One region of the Vreelandella subglaciescola genome, then DNA from elsewhere that is predicted to be linked to it. Evidence: predicted binding sites of a transcription regulator. Region 1 holds the regulator's gene; each other region holds the start of a gene.
What was found. Region 1 encodes PhoB, which activates phosphate uptake and scavenging genes when phosphate is short. Its sites were predicted from a motif close to TGTCATANNNNTGTCANA; they were not measured.
Positions count from the first base shown of each region.

Region 2: B5495_RS12490 (CYTH domain-containing protein) is a predicted target of PhoB. The motif match lies at 1,838-1,855, and genes of this name have one in related genera.
Region 3: ugpB (sn-glycerol-3-phosphate ABC transporter substrate-binding protein UgpB) is a predicted target of PhoB. The motif match lies at 1,887-1,904, and genes of this name have one in related genera.
Region 4: phnC (phosphonate ABC transporter ATP-binding protein) is a predicted target of PhoB. The motif match lies at 1,651-1,668, and genes of this name have one in related genera.

Region 1 covers NZ_LT670847.1:1,950,281-1,954,491, forward strand. Annotated here, with positions in the region: gene cysZ (sulfate transporter CysZ) at 17-754, shown strand; gene phoR (phosphate regulon sensor histidine kinase PhoR) at 795-2,099, opposite strand; gene phoB (phosphate regulon transcriptional regulator PhoB) at 2,106-2,795, opposite strand; gene ubiA (4-hydroxybenzoate octaprenyltransferase) at 2,897-3,787, opposite strand; gene B5495_RS09130 (chorismate--pyruvate lyase family protein) at 3,884-4,211, opposite strand, start outside.
Region 2 covers NZ_LT670847.1:2,679,293-2,683,503, reverse strand. Annotated here, with positions in the region: gene B5495_RS12500 (inorganic phosphate transporter) at 1-1,049, opposite strand, end outside; gene B5495_RS12495 (TIGR00153 family protein) at 1,059-1,739, opposite strand; gene B5495_RS12490 (CYTH domain-containing protein) at 1,891-2,826, shown strand; gene B5495_RS12485 (ion transporter) at 2,882-3,769, shown strand; gene B5495_RS12480 (L-threonylcarbamoyladenylate synthase) at 3,813-4,211, opposite strand, start outside.
Region 3 covers NZ_LT670847.1:1,644,717-1,648,927, forward strand. Annotated here, with positions in the region: gene B5495_RS07615 (histone deacetylase family protein) at 1-265, opposite strand, end outside; gene B5495_RS07620 (GIY-YIG nuclease family protein) at 259-564, opposite strand; gene argE (acetylornithine deacetylase) at 558-1,754, opposite strand; gene ugpB (sn-glycerol-3-phosphate ABC transporter substrate-binding protein UgpB) at 2,013-3,338, shown strand; gene ugpA (sn-glycerol-3-phosphate ABC transporter permease UgpA) at 3,347-4,211, shown strand, end outside.
Region 4 covers NZ_LT670847.1:1,846,209-1,850,419, reverse strand. Annotated here, with positions in the region: gene hemE (uroporphyrinogen decarboxylase) at 1-728, opposite strand, end outside; gene ribA (GTP cyclohydrolase II) at 941-1,576, shown strand; gene phnC (phosphonate ABC transporter ATP-binding protein) at 1,825-2,688, shown strand; gene B5495_RS08650 (IS1182 family transposase) at 2,922-4,211, opposite strand, start outside.

The DNA of each region.
Region 1 (4,211 bases):
GTCATGAGGTCTTGCCATGCTCAATGCGTTTAGCGCCATCGTTGAGGGCACCCGCTGGGTTTATCGTCCCGGCCTTCGGCGCTATGTATTTTTGCCCATCGTTATCAATCTGATCGTTTACGTCGCGCTGTTGAGCGTGGTGATCAGCCGCTTCGAAGGCTGGCTGGCGCACTGGATGGGGCTGGTGCCCGGCTGGCTCGACTGGCTGTCGTGGCTGATCTGGCCGCTTTTCGTGCTGAGCCTGCTGGCGGTGATCTTTTTCACTTTTACGCTGGTGACCCAGCTGATCGCCGCGCCGCTGTACGGTTTTCTTGCCGCCAAGGTGGAGGTGGTCGCTACCGGCCGCGAACCGCTGGACGACCGCGGCCTGACCCGCACCGCGGTGGATGCGCTGGGCCGCGAACTGGTCAAGCTGGGGTATATTCTGCCCCGGGCGATGGTGCTGTTCATCATCAGCTGGATACCCGGCATCAACCTGTTTGCGCCGCTGTTATGGGCGCTGTTTTCCGCCTGGATGATGGCCATCAGCTACCTCGACTATCCCATGGATAACAACAAGGTGAGCTTTGCCGACATGCGCGGCAGACTCAAGCGCCGCTGGTGGCACAGCCTGAGCTACGGCGGCGCAGTGACGCTGATCACCTGGCTACCGCTGGCCAACCTGTTTTTGATTCCCGGCGCGGTGGCCGGCGCGGTGCTGATGTGGGACGCTCACTACCGCACGCCTTTACCCGTTAACAGGAATTCATCATGAGCATGAGCGACGGTGTGATGCAGAGCGCCGCCACAAGCGGCTAGGGGCGCAGCCGTACGGGCGCAAACGCGCAGCGAAACAGCGCCCCGGCGCCGGGGTGGGAGTCAATTTCGAGGTGGGCGTCGTGGCGCAGCAGCACGTGCTTGACGATGGCCAGCCCCAGCCCGGTGCCGCCGCTGGCCGTGCTGCGGCTTTTATCCACGCGATAAAAGCGCTCGGTCAGACGCGGAATATGCATCGGGTCGATCCCTTCGCCGTCGTCTTCCACCTCGATAAAGCCGCCGCTGGCATCGCTGCGCCAGCGCAGCACAATGCGGCTGCCCTCGGGGGTATAGCGCACGGCGTTGAAGGCCAGATTGGAGACCGCGCTTTGCAGCTCCGCCTCGCTGCCCAGCAGCGCCGCCCGGCCCGCTTCCCCGCGCTCAATCTCGACCTCAACCTCGATGACGTGGCGATCGCCGGAAAGCGCGCGCGCATCAAAGGCAATGCGCTCAAGCAGCGCCTCCGGCGCCAGCCGCGCGTGATCCTCCCCGCCCTGATCAATCTCCAGCCTTGAGAGCAGCAGCAGATCATTGACCAGATTCTGCATCCGTGACGCCTGCGCCTGCATCTGCCCGATGCCGCGCCCCAGACGTGGCGGCAGGGTGTCGGCCAGGTCGCCGTAGGTTTCCAGATACCCCGCCAGCACGGTCAGCGGGGTGCGCAGCTCGTGGGACACGTTGGCGACAAAGTCGCGGCGCATCTGCTCAAGGCGGTGCAGGCGGGTAATGTCCCGCGCCATCAGCAGCCGTTCGCCGTCGCCGTAGCGGGTCACCTGATATTCCAGAATGCAGCGCTCATCAATGGGGGAAATCAGGGTCAGCGGCTCGGCGTAGTCGCAGCCGGCAAAATAGCGCACAAAACGCGGGTCGCGCAGCAGGTTGGTGATGTGCTGGCCGCGGTCGTGGCCGGCTACCAGCCCGAGCATGTCGGTCGCGGCGCTATTCCACCATTGCATATCGCCGTGGCGGTCGAGCATCACCACGCTCTCGCGCAGGGCTTCGGACGACTGCTGAATTCGCTCGAGCCTGGCCTGCAGGCGGTTCTGGATCAGGTGCTGGGCTTTCTGGTAGCGGTACAGCCGGTCAAACAGCTCGCCCCACAGGCCGGGCGCCACCGGGGGCTCTGCCCGGGGAGTGCGGGTCAGCCAGCGGTACAGCGCGCGCAGGCGGATCAGGTGGATGGCAAGCGTAGCCCCCAGCCCAACGGCCAACCCCAGCGCCCAGGCTCCAAGCAGGCTGCCCAGCCCCACGCCCAGCGCGGCCAGCCCGGCCAGCTGCCAGAGTTCACGGCTCCACAGGCGCACGCGGCGTTATACCTGCGCGGAAAAGCGGTAGCCGGTGCCTCGCACCGTCTGCACCAGCGCCTGATGCGGCTGGCCAAGCGCCTTGCGCAGCCGACGGATGTGAACATCCACGGTGCGCTCTTCCACGTAAACGTTGCCGCCCCAAACCTGATCCAGCAGCTGGCCGCGGGTGTAAACGCGCTCCTGATGGGTGATGAAAAACTGCAGCAGGCGATATTCGGTGGGGCCCAGATCCAGCAGCTGGCCATGGATACTGACCCGGTGGCTGACCGGATCCAGCCGCAGGCCGTCGATCTCGATGGCGTCTTCCACGCCCTGGGGCGTAGTGCGGCGCAGCACCGCCTTGAGCCGGGCCACCAGTTCGCGGGGCGAGAAGGGCTTGGTGATGTAGTCGTCCGCGCCGGCCTCAAGCCCTTGAATCTTGTTATCTTCTTCGCTTTTGGCGGTCAGCATGATGATCGGCAGCTCGGCGGTGGCGGTATCACGCTTGAGCCGCCGGGCAAGCTCGATGCCGCTGGCGCCGGGCAACATCCAGTCAAGCAGCACCAGATCGGGGCGATGGTCAACGACCATGGCGTGGGCATCCTGGACGTTGTCGGCCTCCAGCACGCGGTAGTCGGCCATTTCCAGCGCCACGGCGATCATGTCGCGAATGGGGGCTTCGTCTTCAACGAGCAACACGGTCTTGGCGGTCATGCAAAACCCTCACGATGTTAATCAGACGGCGTTTAACGCCGCGATGACAGTAGCATGACGATCTCACCATGACTTGATGACAGGGGCATGACACCGTCGGTTTATCCCACGGCCGGCCACAGGCTCAGCGCAATGCCGGCGAAGACTAAAAGCCCCGACCAGAAGTTGTTCAAAAATCCCTGAAAGCAGCGCTCGCGGTCGCGCCCGCGAATCAGCCACTGCTGGTAGACAAAGGTCGCCGCCATGCCGGAAAGCCCCAGCCAGAAAAACCCGCCCGGGGCCAACCGCAGCCCCGCCCAGGCCAGACACCCCAGCGCGATCAGCTGAAACACGCCGATCATCAGCTTGTCGGCGCGGCCGAACAGCACGGCAGTGGATTTCACCCCGATCTTGAGATCGTCGTCGCGGTCGACCATGGCGTACTGGGTATCGTAGGCCACCGTCCACGCCACGTTGGCGGCGAAGAGCAGCCATGCCTCCACCGGTACGTGTCCCAGCACCGCTCCGTAGGCCATGGGAATCGCCCAGGAAAACGCCGCCCCCAGAAAGAACTGCGGAAGGTTGGTGTAACGCTTCATGAACGGGTAGATAAACGCCAGCACCACGCCGCCAAGCGACAGCAGAATGGTGAACAGGTTGGTCATCAGCACCAGAATGAACGCCACTACGACCAAGCCGACAAACAGCCCCTTGGCCTCATTCTCGCTGATGCGTCCGGTGGCCAGCGGGCGTTTTTTCGTGCGCTTGACGTGGCCGTCGACGTGGCGGTCGGCGTAGTCGTTGACCACGCAGCCGGCGGCGCGCATGACGTACACACCGGCCACGAAAATCAGCAGCACGCCGCGCCCCGGCACGCCGTCAGCGGCCAGCCACAGCGCCCAGAGCGTCGGCCACATCAGAAGCCAGGTGCCGATGGGGCGATCAAGCCGGGTCAGATGAAGAAAATCCGCTACCCGCGAAAACCCCGTTGGCCGCAACAAAGAACGATCCATGCCCTACCTCTTTATCAAAAATACGTCTGGATTGTGTCTGCACAGACCAGAGTTTGTGCGAAAAATCGTCGAGCGCAGGCATTTTTCGGACAAAGCCTAGCGTGACGGCAGGCCCAGTTCATCCGCCATCGCGGGGAGAAAATACTCCTGCACCAGCAGCGCCAGCCGGCCGTGGCGAAACACCGAACGCCGCCCCCAGAGGCTGTCCGCGGCGATAAAGCGCGGCAGATTGTCGGTAACTTCCAGCGGGCGGCGATCAAGCCCCGGCTGGCGGAACAGCCAGCTGCCCAGCGAGCGCTCGCCCAGCGCATATAAACGCTGGCCCCGCAGGGTGGCAAGCGGCGCCACCGAGCGCGCCACGACCCAGGGCGAACCGTCCAGGCACAGCGCGACTTCGCGCTGCCAGACATAGCGCTTGGCGTCG
Region 2 (4,211 bases), 730 kb from region 1:
GCTGCCAGCGTAGCAGCAAAGCCGCGGCTCGGCGTCAGCTCGGTGATGCGCGTGCCCACGGTGGCAATCACCTTATGGCCGTAGGTCACCAGCCCCACCACGATACCGGCGCCACCCAGCACCAGCACCCACCAGGGCACCAGCGCAGCACCGCCGATCTCGCCGCCGTTTTGCACCACGCTGATCACCGCGGCCAGCGGGCCCACTGCGTTAGCCACGTCGTTGGAGCCGTGGGCAAAGGCCATGGCGCAGGCGGTGAACAACATCAGCACGCCAAACACGCGCTCGACGTTGGCATAGCCAAACTGGTCTTCGTGTGAATGCACGTACTTGACGCGCCGTTCAAGCATGATCCCGATACCGGTGATAACAAGCCCCACCAGCACCGAAAGCCCCAGGCTTTGCACAAAGCTGATGTGTAGCCCCACGTGCTTGAGCCCTTTGGTCATGGTGACCATCGACACGATAAAGCCGACCATAAACATGTAAAACGGCACATAGCGCTTAGCCGCGGCGAGCGGGTCGCGGTCTTCAAAAATCAGCAGATGGACCGACTTGAACAGCACAAAGCCCACCGTACCGGCCAGCAGCGGCGAGACAATCCAGCTTGCCGCGATAGTGCCCACCACGCCCCAGTCCACCGTTGATGCGCCCAGCCCGGCCACGGCAAAGCCGACAATCGCGCCGACGATCGAGTGGGTGGTCGATACCGGCCAGCCCTTGAGCGAAGCGAGAAGCAGCCAAGTGCCCGCCGCCAGCAAGGCGGCAAGCATGCCGTACACCAGTAGTTGCGGGTCATCCTGCAGAAGCTCAGGGTCAATAATGCCCTTGCGGATCGTATCGGTGACCTCGCCCCCGGCAAGCCAGGCGCCCAGAAACTCGAACACCACCGCAATGATGATGGCCTGCTTGATGGTAATCGCCCGGGAGCCCACCGAGGTGCCCATGGCATTGGCCACGTCGTTGGCGCCCACGCCCCAGGCCATGAAAAAACCGAACGCGCAGGCCAGAAAGATGAGAACGTCGCCGTGCTGTGCAATAACCTGCATACTGCCCCCTTAGTGCGCGGTGAGAATCTGCAGACGGCTACCCACGCGCTCGGCGCGGTCAGACAGCTCGCCAATACCGTCGATGATCTTGTACAAAAAGATCACATCCACCGGCGGAAGCTCTTCTTCCAGCGCAAACAGCTGACGGCGAATCGCCACCTGCTGGCTGTCGGTCTGGTGCTCCAGCACATGCAGTTCACGAATCATGTTCTGCATCACGTCAGCGACGTTGCGGCCAAAGGCGGAGTCCAGCAGGTCCTGCAGCTCCTCAAGCGCCTGGCGCGCCTGCGCCACGCACTTCACGCTGGTGCGGATATAGTCACGCATGGGGCCGGCAAGGGAGGCCGGCACCTGCATTTTACGTCCGACCATGATGCCGGTAATGTCGCGCACCTTGTTGGCAATCTTGTCTTGCACGCTGATCAGATCCAGCAGATCCGAACGCGACACGGGCAAAAACATGGTGTTAGGTAGATTGAGGCGCAGCTCGGTCTTGAGCTCGTCGGCTTCGTGCTCAAGGCGCGTGACGTTCTCGCGCAGTTTGGCCGCGCTTTCCCAGTCATTCTCAAGGGACGCCTCAAAGAACGGCAGTAGCTGGTCGGCACATTCATTAGCCTTGACGATATGTGCCAGCAGCGGCTGGAATGGCGAGCGGCCAAACATTGAAGAGAAAGGATTCGAGGTAACCATAAAGCCTTTAAGCCTGTTGTCGGAAAGCCCGGAATTGGCGGCGCCAGTATAGAGACTGGCCTGGCCGCCGTCACAAAAAGTTCATAAAGTCATAAAAGTTTCACCCCATTGTCATATGGGATCATCGACATACCAAGAGGTAGCACGCGCCATGCCAAGCTCTGTTTCACGCCCTAACGCCAAAGCGGCCGAGCCGGCGCCGCAGGAAATCGAGCTCAAGCTCGCGCTCGCCCCCGAAAGCCCTGCCCAGCTCATTGCCCATCCCCGCTTGGCCGCCCACGCATCGGCAAAGCAAACCCTTGCCAACGCCTACTTTGACACCCCCGAGGGCACGCTTGCCGCCGCGCGCATTGCCCTGCGGCTGCGCCAGGTGGATGGCCTTACGCTGCAAACTCTGAAAACCGCCGGGCACGGCGGCGGCGGGATTTCCACGCGCAACGAGTGGGAATGGGAAGTGGCATCAGCAAAGCTCGACGCCTCAGGGCTTGATCTAGCGGGGCTTGCCGACCTCCCTCCGATGCGAGCGCTGGGCCGTGAAACACTAACGCGGCTTGCCGTGCAGTTACGCACCGACTTCACCCGTCGGCGCTTTGAAATAACCTACCGCCAAAGCGTGATTGAAGTGGCGCTGGATGAAGGTGAGGTCATTTGTGGGCAGGCGCGCGCGCCCATCCGCGAGCTGGAGCTTGAACTCAAAGCCGGCGCGCCCGATGCGCTCTGGGAGCTGGCCGACTTGCTTGCCGAAAGCGTGGCGCTGCGCCCGTCTGGCAGCAGTAAAGCCGCCCGGGGCAATGCGCTGAGCAACGGCCACTGGCCGCTACCCGACGCGCAAACGCCCGGCGAATGGTTCCACCGCGCCACCCTCGCGCTAGACGCCTTTCACGACAGCGGCCAGGCCGTTTTTCTGTACGCCGCGCAGAGCGCGTTGGCATGCTTGGCAGAGCACCCCGATCTGCCGGCACGCGAACAGAGCCTGGCCCTCGCGCTGGTCAACGAGCTTGGCAGCGACGTCCAGCCAAACACGGCCTTTGGTCAGGCCGCGCTGACGCTTGCCCGGCACCTAGCCCAGCGCGTGCCGCTGCGCTAGGCTAGCGGATCAAGAACACCGCCTTACTTCGCTTATTGCCTGCCAGGGAAGCACTATGAGCTTAACGCCCGGTTCGGAAGGCCTGCGTGCGCGCATCTTTCATATTATTTTTGAATCCGACACGCCCGTCGCCAAAGGCTTTGATATCGCCCTGATCGCGGCGATCCTGCTCGGTACGGCAACCATTCTGCTCGACAGCGTTGCTGCCTATCACCAGCGTTTTGGTGACGTATTCAACTATCTTGAATGGGTCTTTACCGTCCTTTTCACCTTAGAACTTGCCGCGCGCATTTACTGCCTTGAGCGCCCTTCGCTGTATCTCAAAAGCTTTTACGGCGTCGTCGATGTGCTGGCGATACTGCCCGCGTGGCTGGTGCTGTTTATCCCCGGCACTCAGGGGCTGGTGATTATCCGCCTGCTGCGAGTACTGCGGATTTTCCGTATTCTGCGGCTGATGGAGTTTGTCGGCGAAGCGCGGCTGCTGCTCGACGCCGTAAATCGCAGCATGCGTCAGATACTCCTGTTTTTCTTGAGCATCCTGATGATCGTCACGCTGTTTGCCGCGCTGATGTACACCATCGAGCCGGCGTCGGCGGGCTTTACCAGCATTCCCCGTTCGATTTACTGGGCGATTGTCAGCATGACCACGGTGGGCTACGGTGATATCGTGCCTATCACGCCGCTGGGCCAGGCCATTACCATGCTGCTGATGCTGCTGGGCTATTCGATCATCGCCGTGCCTACCGGGGTGTTCTCCGCCCAGGTGATCCGCTCGATTCGCGCCGACCGCTACTCGGACGAAGCCTGCCCCGGCTGCGGCCACGACCGCCACGAAAAACGCGCCCTCTACTGCTTGCTATGCGGCACTTGGCTTGATGAAAACAGCGAAGACCCGCGCCTGGCTCAGGCAGATAGCAGCCATAAAAATACGCCCCAAGACTAATCCCGGGGCGTATCGTCATCCGCCGTCGCAGAGACGGCGGCCATCACGCCTCTACAAACGGCGTAATATCGCCGCGCCCTTCACGCACGATGACCGGCGGCATCTCGCGCAGATCGATCACGCTGGTCGGTTCCAGATGGCAGGCGCCGCCGTCGATGATGAGATCCAAATGCGCGCTAAAGCGCTCACGAATTTCTTCGGCGTCGGTCATCGGCAGCGTTTCCCCCACGGGAATCAGCGTCACGCTCATCAGCGGCTGACCCAGTGCGCTCAGCAGTGCGTGGGTGATCCGGTGGTCAGGCACGCGCACGCCAATGGAGCGGCGCTTGGGGTGCAAAAGCAGGCGCGGCACTTCGTTGGTTGCCGTCAGGATGTAAGTATAGGGTCCCGGCGTATGCGCCTTGAGCAGCCGGAATTCGGCGTTATCTACCTTGGCGTAGGT
Region 3 (4,211 bases), 310 kb from region 1:
CGATGGCCTCACCGGCGTTGCCCGCCGCCTGCCAGCGCGCCCAGCAGGTGGCGAGAAAATTGACGTAGGCTTCCTCGTGTACCGCCAGCACCGGCGCCAGCCCGTAGGCCGGCGGGCGGCGAATCTCGCCCAGCGCCAGCGCCTTGAGGTGTTCAAGGATCAGCGTGACCCGCTCGGGGCTTTCAAACGGCTCGACCAGCGCGCCATCGTGAAGCTCGGTGCGGGCGCGGCGCAGGGAGGTATCGTCGGAATGAAAAATCAGCATGGGGAGCAAGCCTCTTCAGGGGGCCAGGGCCAGTGCGCAGCCCAGCGGCGTTTGTGCTCGGCGCGCAGCTGCTTGAGTGCGTATTCCGCCCGGCTGGCCGCGGCGCGGTCGGCAAACGGTTGAGCGCCCAGCGGCGCCAGCGGCGGGTTGGCTCGGGTGTAGCGCGCGCCCTTGCCCGCGCAGTGGGCGCGGTAGCGTTTGGCCAGGTTATTGGTGATACCCGCGTAGGTGCCGCGCCGGCATTCCAGTAGGTACAGATACCACGTCTCGGCGGGCGGAAAAGCCGCTTCGCTCACGATTCAACCCCACCGGAGACGCTGTCAGCCGGCTCGGCCAGCGCCTGCCCCATGCGGCTAAGAAAGGCAGAGCAGGCCTCGAGCTGAGCCCGCTCGACAAACTCATCGGGCTGGTGCGCCTGGGCAATGCTGCCCGGCCCCAAAATGATCGCTTCAAACCCCGCGCCCTGAAACTGCCCCGCTTCGGTGGCGTAGGCCACGGCGCGGCGGCAACACGGCGCAGGCAAATTGGCCTCTGCCAGCCGCAACACCCGCTGGTTATCGCGGTCGGCCAGCCCCGGCACGGTAACGTTAAGCGGCCGGGTGACGATCTCCAGCATTTTTCCCGCCGCGTTCAGCTCGCCAATCAGCGTGTTGCAGCGCGCTTCAAAGCGGGCATACAGCGCCTCAAAGGTGTCGCTTGGCAGGTGGCGGATTTCCCACGCAAACTCGCACTCCCGGGCGGTAATGTTGATCGCGGTGCCGCCGCGAATTTTGCCCACGTGCAGGCTGGAGTGCGCCACGTTAAAGGCGTCATCCACGCGGCCTTCTGCCACCAAGTCGGCCATGGTGTCTTCAATAAACGTCACCAGCCTCGCGGCCACGTGAATCGCCGACACGCCCTGATCGACCTGGCTGCTGTGCGCCTCGCGCCCGGTGATCGTGGTGCGCAGGTTGGTCGCGCCCTTTTGCGCCACCACCGGCTGCATGTCGGTTGGCTCACCGACGATAACGTGGGCGCTGGCGGCGTGGCGGTCATAGTGCAGGAAGCGCTCAATCAGCGCCGGCGCACCGACGCAGCCGATTTCTTCATCGTAGGAAAGCGCCAGATAGATCGGTCGCGTAAGCGGTGCGTTAACCCACTCGGGCACCTTGGCCAGCGCGCAGGCAATAAAGCCTTTCATGTCGCAGCTGCCGCGCCCGTAAAGCCGGCCATCGCCGCCGTCGCGCAGGGTAAACGGCTCGCTCGACCACGGCTGGCCGTCTACCGGCACCACATCGGTGTGCCCGGAAAGCACCACGCCGCCCGGCGCCTCGGGGCCAATGCGGGCCATCAGGCTGGCCTTGTTGCCGCACGGGCTCATTATCCGCTCGGCGGCCACGCCGTGGCGCGCCAGATACGCCTCGACGTATTCAATCAGCGCCAGATTGGACCGGTGCGACGTGGTATCAAACGCCACAAGATCCTCAAGCAACGCCACTGCCTGCGTCATGGCTCACCTCTGCTTTTTTGTGTATGTCATCCCGGCTGTGTCGCCTCCCCAGCCTCCCCGGCAAAGCCTATCACTCACTCGCCAACACGCCTATCCACACGCCCGGGCACCTATTGCCAGCTTCTCCCTCGCTTTCATCAAAACGTCATCTACACTGCTTACTGTTCGCTGTAGCCAGCACGCCAAACGGCGACGATTTCAACGACGATCTTAACAACCGTCTCATAACGCCTCGAACGCTATCGAACAGGAGCTGCCATGCCTCGCTTTCCGCTTCATGCCGTTACCGCCGGCATCGCCATTGCCTGCACCAGCCTGTCGGCTCAGGCCGCTACCGAGGTTCAGTGGTGGCACGCCATGGGTGGCCAGCTAGGCACCATTCTTGAGGACATGACCGAGGACTTTAACCAGTCTCAGGATGACTACCGCGTCAATCCCAGCTTTCGCGGCAACTACAGCGAGACCATGACCGGTGCCATCGCCGCCTTTCGCGCCGGCGAACAGCCGCATATCCTGCAGGTTTTCGAGGTTGGTACCGGCACCATGATGAGCGCTGAAGGCGCCGTCTATCCGGCTTATGAGCTGATGGAAGATCACGGCCAGCCGTTCGATGAAGATGCCTTTCTACCGGCAGTCGTGGGCTATTACACCGACACCCAGGGCAACATGCTGTCGTTTCCATTCAACTCGTCCACGCCCATCATGTATTACAACCGCGACGTCTTTAAGGCAGCGGGCCTTGATCCGGACAAGCCGCCCGCAACGTGGCAGGCGCTTGCCAAGGCCGCAACGACAATCACCAACTCGGGCGCCGCCGAGTGTGGTTTTACCACCTCGTGGCCAAGCTGGGTCATGCTCGAAAACTTCTCGGCCATGCACAACTCGCCGCTGGGCACTCGGCAAAACGGCTTTGGCGGGCTGGATGCCAAGCTGACGTTCAACAATGATCTGGTCGCGCGCCACTGGGACAACCTGAAAACCTGGCAGGGCAGCAATGTGTTCCAGTGGGGTGGCCCCGGTGACGGGCCGGATTCCGAACCCATGTTTTACGCTCAGGAATGCGCGATGTTCTTCGGTTCATCCTCCTCCCGGGCCGACGTGATCGAAAACGCCAGCTTTGACGTCGGCTACGCGATGCAGCCTTATTACGACGACGTGGAAGGCGCTCCGCAAAACGCGATTATCGGCGGCGCGACGCTGTGGGCACTGCGCGGCCATACGGATAAAGAATATGCAGCCGTAGCGGCTTTCTTTGATTATCTCTCCCAGCCCGAGGTACAGGCCGAATGGCACCAGAAGACCGGCTACCTGCCCATTACCCAGGAAGCCTGGGAGCTGAGCAAAGAACAGGGCTTTTACGAGGAAAACCCCGGCGCCTCGATTGCGCTGGAACAAATGACGCTCAACCCACCGACGGAAAATTCCAAAGGGCTGCGCTTTGGCAACTTCGTACAGATTCGCGCCATCATCTCCGAAGAGATGGAAGCCGTCATGACCGGTGAGAAAACCGGCGAAGAGGCCACCGATGACGCGGTGCAGCGTGGCAACCGGCTGCTGCGCGACTTCGAAGACGCCAACTCCTAGCCTTCACTATGCAAACCAAACGCATGACGTTTCCCGGGCGCTGGACGGCATATATGCTGCTGGCGCCCCAGGTACTTGTCACGCTGGTGTTTTTTATCTGGCCGGCGGGACAGGCACTGTATCAGTCGCTGCTGCGTGAAGATGCCTTTGGCCTGCGCACGACGTTTGTCGGGCTGGAGAACTTCGCCCGGCTGTTCAGCGACCCCGGCTACCTGAACGCGCTTTCGGTCACGGCGGTCTTTGCCGCCGGCACCACCTTTCTTTCCATGAGTGTCGCCCTGCTGCTGGCGAGCACCGTCAACCGCATGCTGCGCTCGCGCAACACCTACACCACGCTGCTGGTATGGCCCTACGCGGTGGCGCCGGCCATTGCCGGCGTGCTGTGGTGGTTTATCTTCAATCCCTCCATTGGTGTGGTGCCCTATGTGCTGGATGCGCTGGGCTACCGTTGGAACCACCGCACTTCCGGCACGGATGCCATGCTGCTGGTCATTCTGGCCGCTGCCTGGAAGCAGGTGTCCTACAATTTCCTGTTTTTTCTTGCCGGCCTGCAGTCGGTGCCCCAGTCGCTGATCGAAGCCGCCGCCATTGACGGTGCCGGCCCGGTGAAACGCTTCTGGAACATCGTCTTTCCCCTGCTCGCCCCGACCACGTTTTTTCTGCTCGTGGTCAACGTGGTTTACGCCATGTTCGATACCTTCGGCATTATTCACGCCACGACCGAGGGCGGCCCGGCGCAGGCGACCAACATTCTGGTGTACAAGGTGTATGCCGACGGCTTTGTGGGGCTGAACCTGGGCTCTTCCGCCGCCCAGTCAGTGGTGCTCATGGTCATTGTGGTCAGCCTGACCGTACTCCAGTTCCGCTTTATCG
Region 4 (4,211 bases), 100 kb from region 1:
GCGACGATCTGCTCCATGTAGCGCAGCGAGAATTCCAGATAGGCCGGCGTGGACAGCGCGCCGCCCCAGGTATCAAAAATCTGTACCGCCTGCGCGCCCGCACGAATCTGGGCGTTAAGGTAGTCGGTGACCGAGTGGGCGAGCTTGTCGAGCAGCTGGTGCATGGCATCCGGCGTGTCGTAGAGCATCGCTTTGACGTGGCGGAAGTCCTTGCTCGAGCTGCCTTCGACCATATAGGTGGCCAGCGTCCAGGGGCTGCCGGAAAACCCGATCAGCGGCACGCGGCCGTTGAGCTCGCCGCGAATCGTGGATACGGCGCGCATCACGTAGTCCAGATCGCGCTCGGCGTCGGGCACCTTGAGCGCCTCGACCTCGGCCGGGGTGCGCACGGTCTTTTTGAATTTCGGCCCTTCACCGGTAACGAAGTAAAGCCCCAGATCCATCGCGTCGGGAATGGTGAGAATGTCCGAGAACAGGATGGCTGCGTCCAGCGGGTAGCGTTCAAGCGGCTGCAGCGTTACCTCGCAGGCCAGATCCTGATTGCGGCACAAGTCCATGAAGCTGCCCGCTTCGGCGCGCTTGGCGCGGTATTCGGGCAGATAGCGGCCCGCCTGACGCATCATCCATACCGGGGTGCGGTCGACCGGCTGGCGCGCCAGCGCGCGCAGAAAACGATCGTTGTGTAGCGTTGACGCCGTAGCAGCCGAAGCCGCAGATGCTGAAGTCATAGAATACAAGCTCTTGAAAAATTGCCTGCCTGGGAGGCATACCGAGGGTGTAAGATAGATTGTATGGCATGGAAGGTGTTTTGCTAAACTTACGCTCCGTTTGACATAAGACCCCTGTTAACGACGACGGCTAAAAACGACGGCTAATCCCGACACAAAGCGCACCACGACGCGCTTTTTACTGCGGGTGTGTCTGACCATCGAGGTAACCTGTGACGATTCGCTTCATTGCCGCATCCCGGCTGCCCACCCCCTGGGCGACATTTACCCTGCACGGTTTCGAAGACGAAGCCACCGGCAAGGACCACGTAGCCCTGACGCTTGGCGACGTCAGCGGCGATGCGCCGGTGCTTGGGCGGGTACATTCGGAGTGCCTGACCGGCGACGCGCTGTTTTCCATGCGCTGCGACTGCGGCTACCAGCTTCAGGAGGCGCTGAAGCGCATCGCCGAACAGGGCTGCGGCGTGCTGTTGTATCTGCGTCAGGAAGGGCGTGGTATTGGCCTGTTGAACAAGATCCGCGCCTATCACCTGCAGGACGGTGGCGCCGACACGGTCGAAGCCAACGAGCAGCTGGGCTTTGGCGCCGACATGCGCCGCTACGACCTGTGCGTGCCGATGCTCGATCATCTGGGCGTCAAGGCACTCCGGCTGATGACCAACAACCCGCGCAAGGTCGATGCGCTGTCTCGCGATGGCGTCAACGTGGTCGAGCGGGTGGGGCTGACCACCGGCCTCAACCCGCACAACGAGCACTACCTTTCGACCAAGGCGGGCAAGCTCGGTCACATGATGACGCTGGGCGACTTCACGCCGGCCAGCGCCGTGGATATCGAGCGCAAGCGCTAGGGCAAGATCACTTTACGATGTTTGCCCTTTAAAGCGAAAACGCAGAAAAACAGGTGACATTTTAGCGGCATAAGGATGTCAACACGATGACAATAAAAAATAATGTGTTGATATTGTTCTATATTTTCTTAGAACTTCGAGAGCGATGAGTGCGAAATCGCGAAAATCATCATCAAACTGACATATTTTAGACAACTGAGTTTCATCTTGGACACCCAGACTGGCGCCATTCCTAGAGGAGAGGTGTCATGTCCATTCCCACCATTATCGTTGAGCAATTGCACAAGTCCTTTGGTCACCGTCAGGTGCTCGACGAGGTTAATTTTCGCGTCACATCGGGCGAGATGGTCGCGCTGATCGGCCCGTCCGGTTCCGGTAAGTCTACTCTAATGCGTCATCTGGTCGGCCTGACCTGCGGCAATCGCGGGCGGGGCGGTCGTGTTGAACTGATGGGACGAGAAGTTCAGGCCAGTGGTCGCCTGCGTCGGGCCAGTCGCGGCGAGCGTTGTCGCATCGGCTATATCTTCCAGCAGTTCAATCTGGTCGGTCGTCTGAGTGTGCTGAGCAACGTGTTGATCGGGCGGCTCGGCAGCATGCCCCGCGCCCGGGCACTGCTTGGGCGATTCACTGAACAGGAGCGCCAGCGGGCGCGAGCCTGTTTAGCTCGAGTTGGTCTGGAAGAAATGACCAATCAGCGCGCCAATACCCTGTCCGGGGGCCAGATGCAGCGGGTCGCCATTGCTCGGGTGCTGATGCAGGACGCCGACGTCATTCTGGCCGACGAGCCGATTGCCTCACTGGATCCACGCAGTGCCCGCGAAGTCATGGAAATTCTGAGCCGTATCCACGCCGAAGATGGCCGCACCGTGATCGTTACCCTGCATCAGGTCGATGTCGCTCGCCGCTACTGCCATCGCGCCATCGCCCTCAAGGACGGCCGGCTGTACTTCGATGGAGCCATTAGCGAGCTCACCGATGCGCGTCTGCAGTCGCTTTACGAGAATGCCGGCCTCGATGAACTGCGTGCTGGCGAAGCTCTGGGGGCCCATGCGTCGCCTCTCAATCGTCAGAGCGATACCACTCAACCTCCGACAACGCCGGTCATGGCCTGAGCCTGATCGTTATCGTTGGCCGCCCGGTACCGAACGATCTTCCAACTGCAGCACACTCGCATCAGACAATTCCATCACCTAGCAGTCTGTCGGACTTGATGTTGATAAAGGCATTGAGACGTAGGTCTTTCAACCATCCCTTATGTTGGTGATGGTATATGACCCTTAACCTGCCCCTCGGCTTCTACTCTGCGAGGTGATTATCCGTCGTTACCGGCTGAGCGCTACGCGCCTCAGCCCGCTGCCAACCGGTGCATCCGTTTAATGTTCCATGCCATGGTGACCAGCCGCCACTCACCGCTGACATTCTCCAGCCCTCGCAGCGAGACCTGCCGGAACCCCATCACGTGTTTAATGATCCCGAAGACCGGTTCCACGGTATGTTTACGCAACGCGTAAAGCGCTCGCCCCGCCTGTGTCTTCAAGTGGTGTGCCATTTGCTCAACAGGCTCCTTGCTCGCTGGAGTAGGCGGGTCAGCGGCAAAGCGCTCAAGGACCGGGGGATGGTGGACATCGCGCTTCATTGCTATCAGAGGCTTGATACGGTGGTCGTGGCAGGCTTGAACATTGGCAGCACTGAAGTAGCCGGTATCGGCCAGTAAGTGGTCTGGTTTTGCTAACGGTGCGGGGAGTCTCGCCAACGCCGTCAGTAGCGGCATGACCTGCTGTTTGTCGTTGGTCGCTTGGGTGACATGGGTATGAGTCACCAGCATGCTGTCAGTATCGACTGCGGCCTGGGCGTTATAGCATTGATCGAAGCCCTTGCCTGTGACCGGCATGATGCGTGACTGCGGATCAGTAAGGTTAACCTGATCTTTGTCACGCGGGCCACCTGTTGGCGGTTCAGGGTCACGTCCGCGAGGTTTCTTTCCCGTCTTCCGCTGCGCATCACGCCGTGCCACCTTTTCCTGGTAGGCCGCTTTTTCAGCGGCCTCACGCTCCTTGGCCCGAGCCTCGATCTTGGTCTTCGCTACGGCGATCGCTTCCAAGCGTGCTTCACGCCGGGCTATCTCGGCAGGAATATCCATGCCGTCGGCCGCGTCATCCTTGTCCGCCGATGCAGCCCGCTGGGTCAGCGCCTTCACCTCAGCCTTGAACTGCGCCTCCAGTTTCTTGGCATGACCATATGACAATGCCTTGTGCTTGCTGGCATTGGCGTTGAGTTTGGTGCCGTCCAAGGCGATGGTGCCGAGCGTGAGTAGCTTCATTTCTCGGGCCAGCAGCAGAACTTGAACGAACAGCTGCTCCAGTTCCGGCAGAAAACGCCGACGAAAGGTAGCCAGGGTGTCGTGATCGGGGTGGGTGTTGGCGGCCAAATAGCGAAACGCCACCGAGTCATAGGTGGCACGCTCAATCTTGCGACTGGAGACCACGCCGGTAGCGTAGCCGTAGACCAACAGGTTCAGCAGTACCGCGGGATGATGGGCCTTGGAGCCCCGGCCCGCGTAACGCCGAGTCAGGGCTGAGAGGTCCAGTTGCTCGACGACATCGACGACGAACCGCGCCAAGTGGCCATCCGGCAA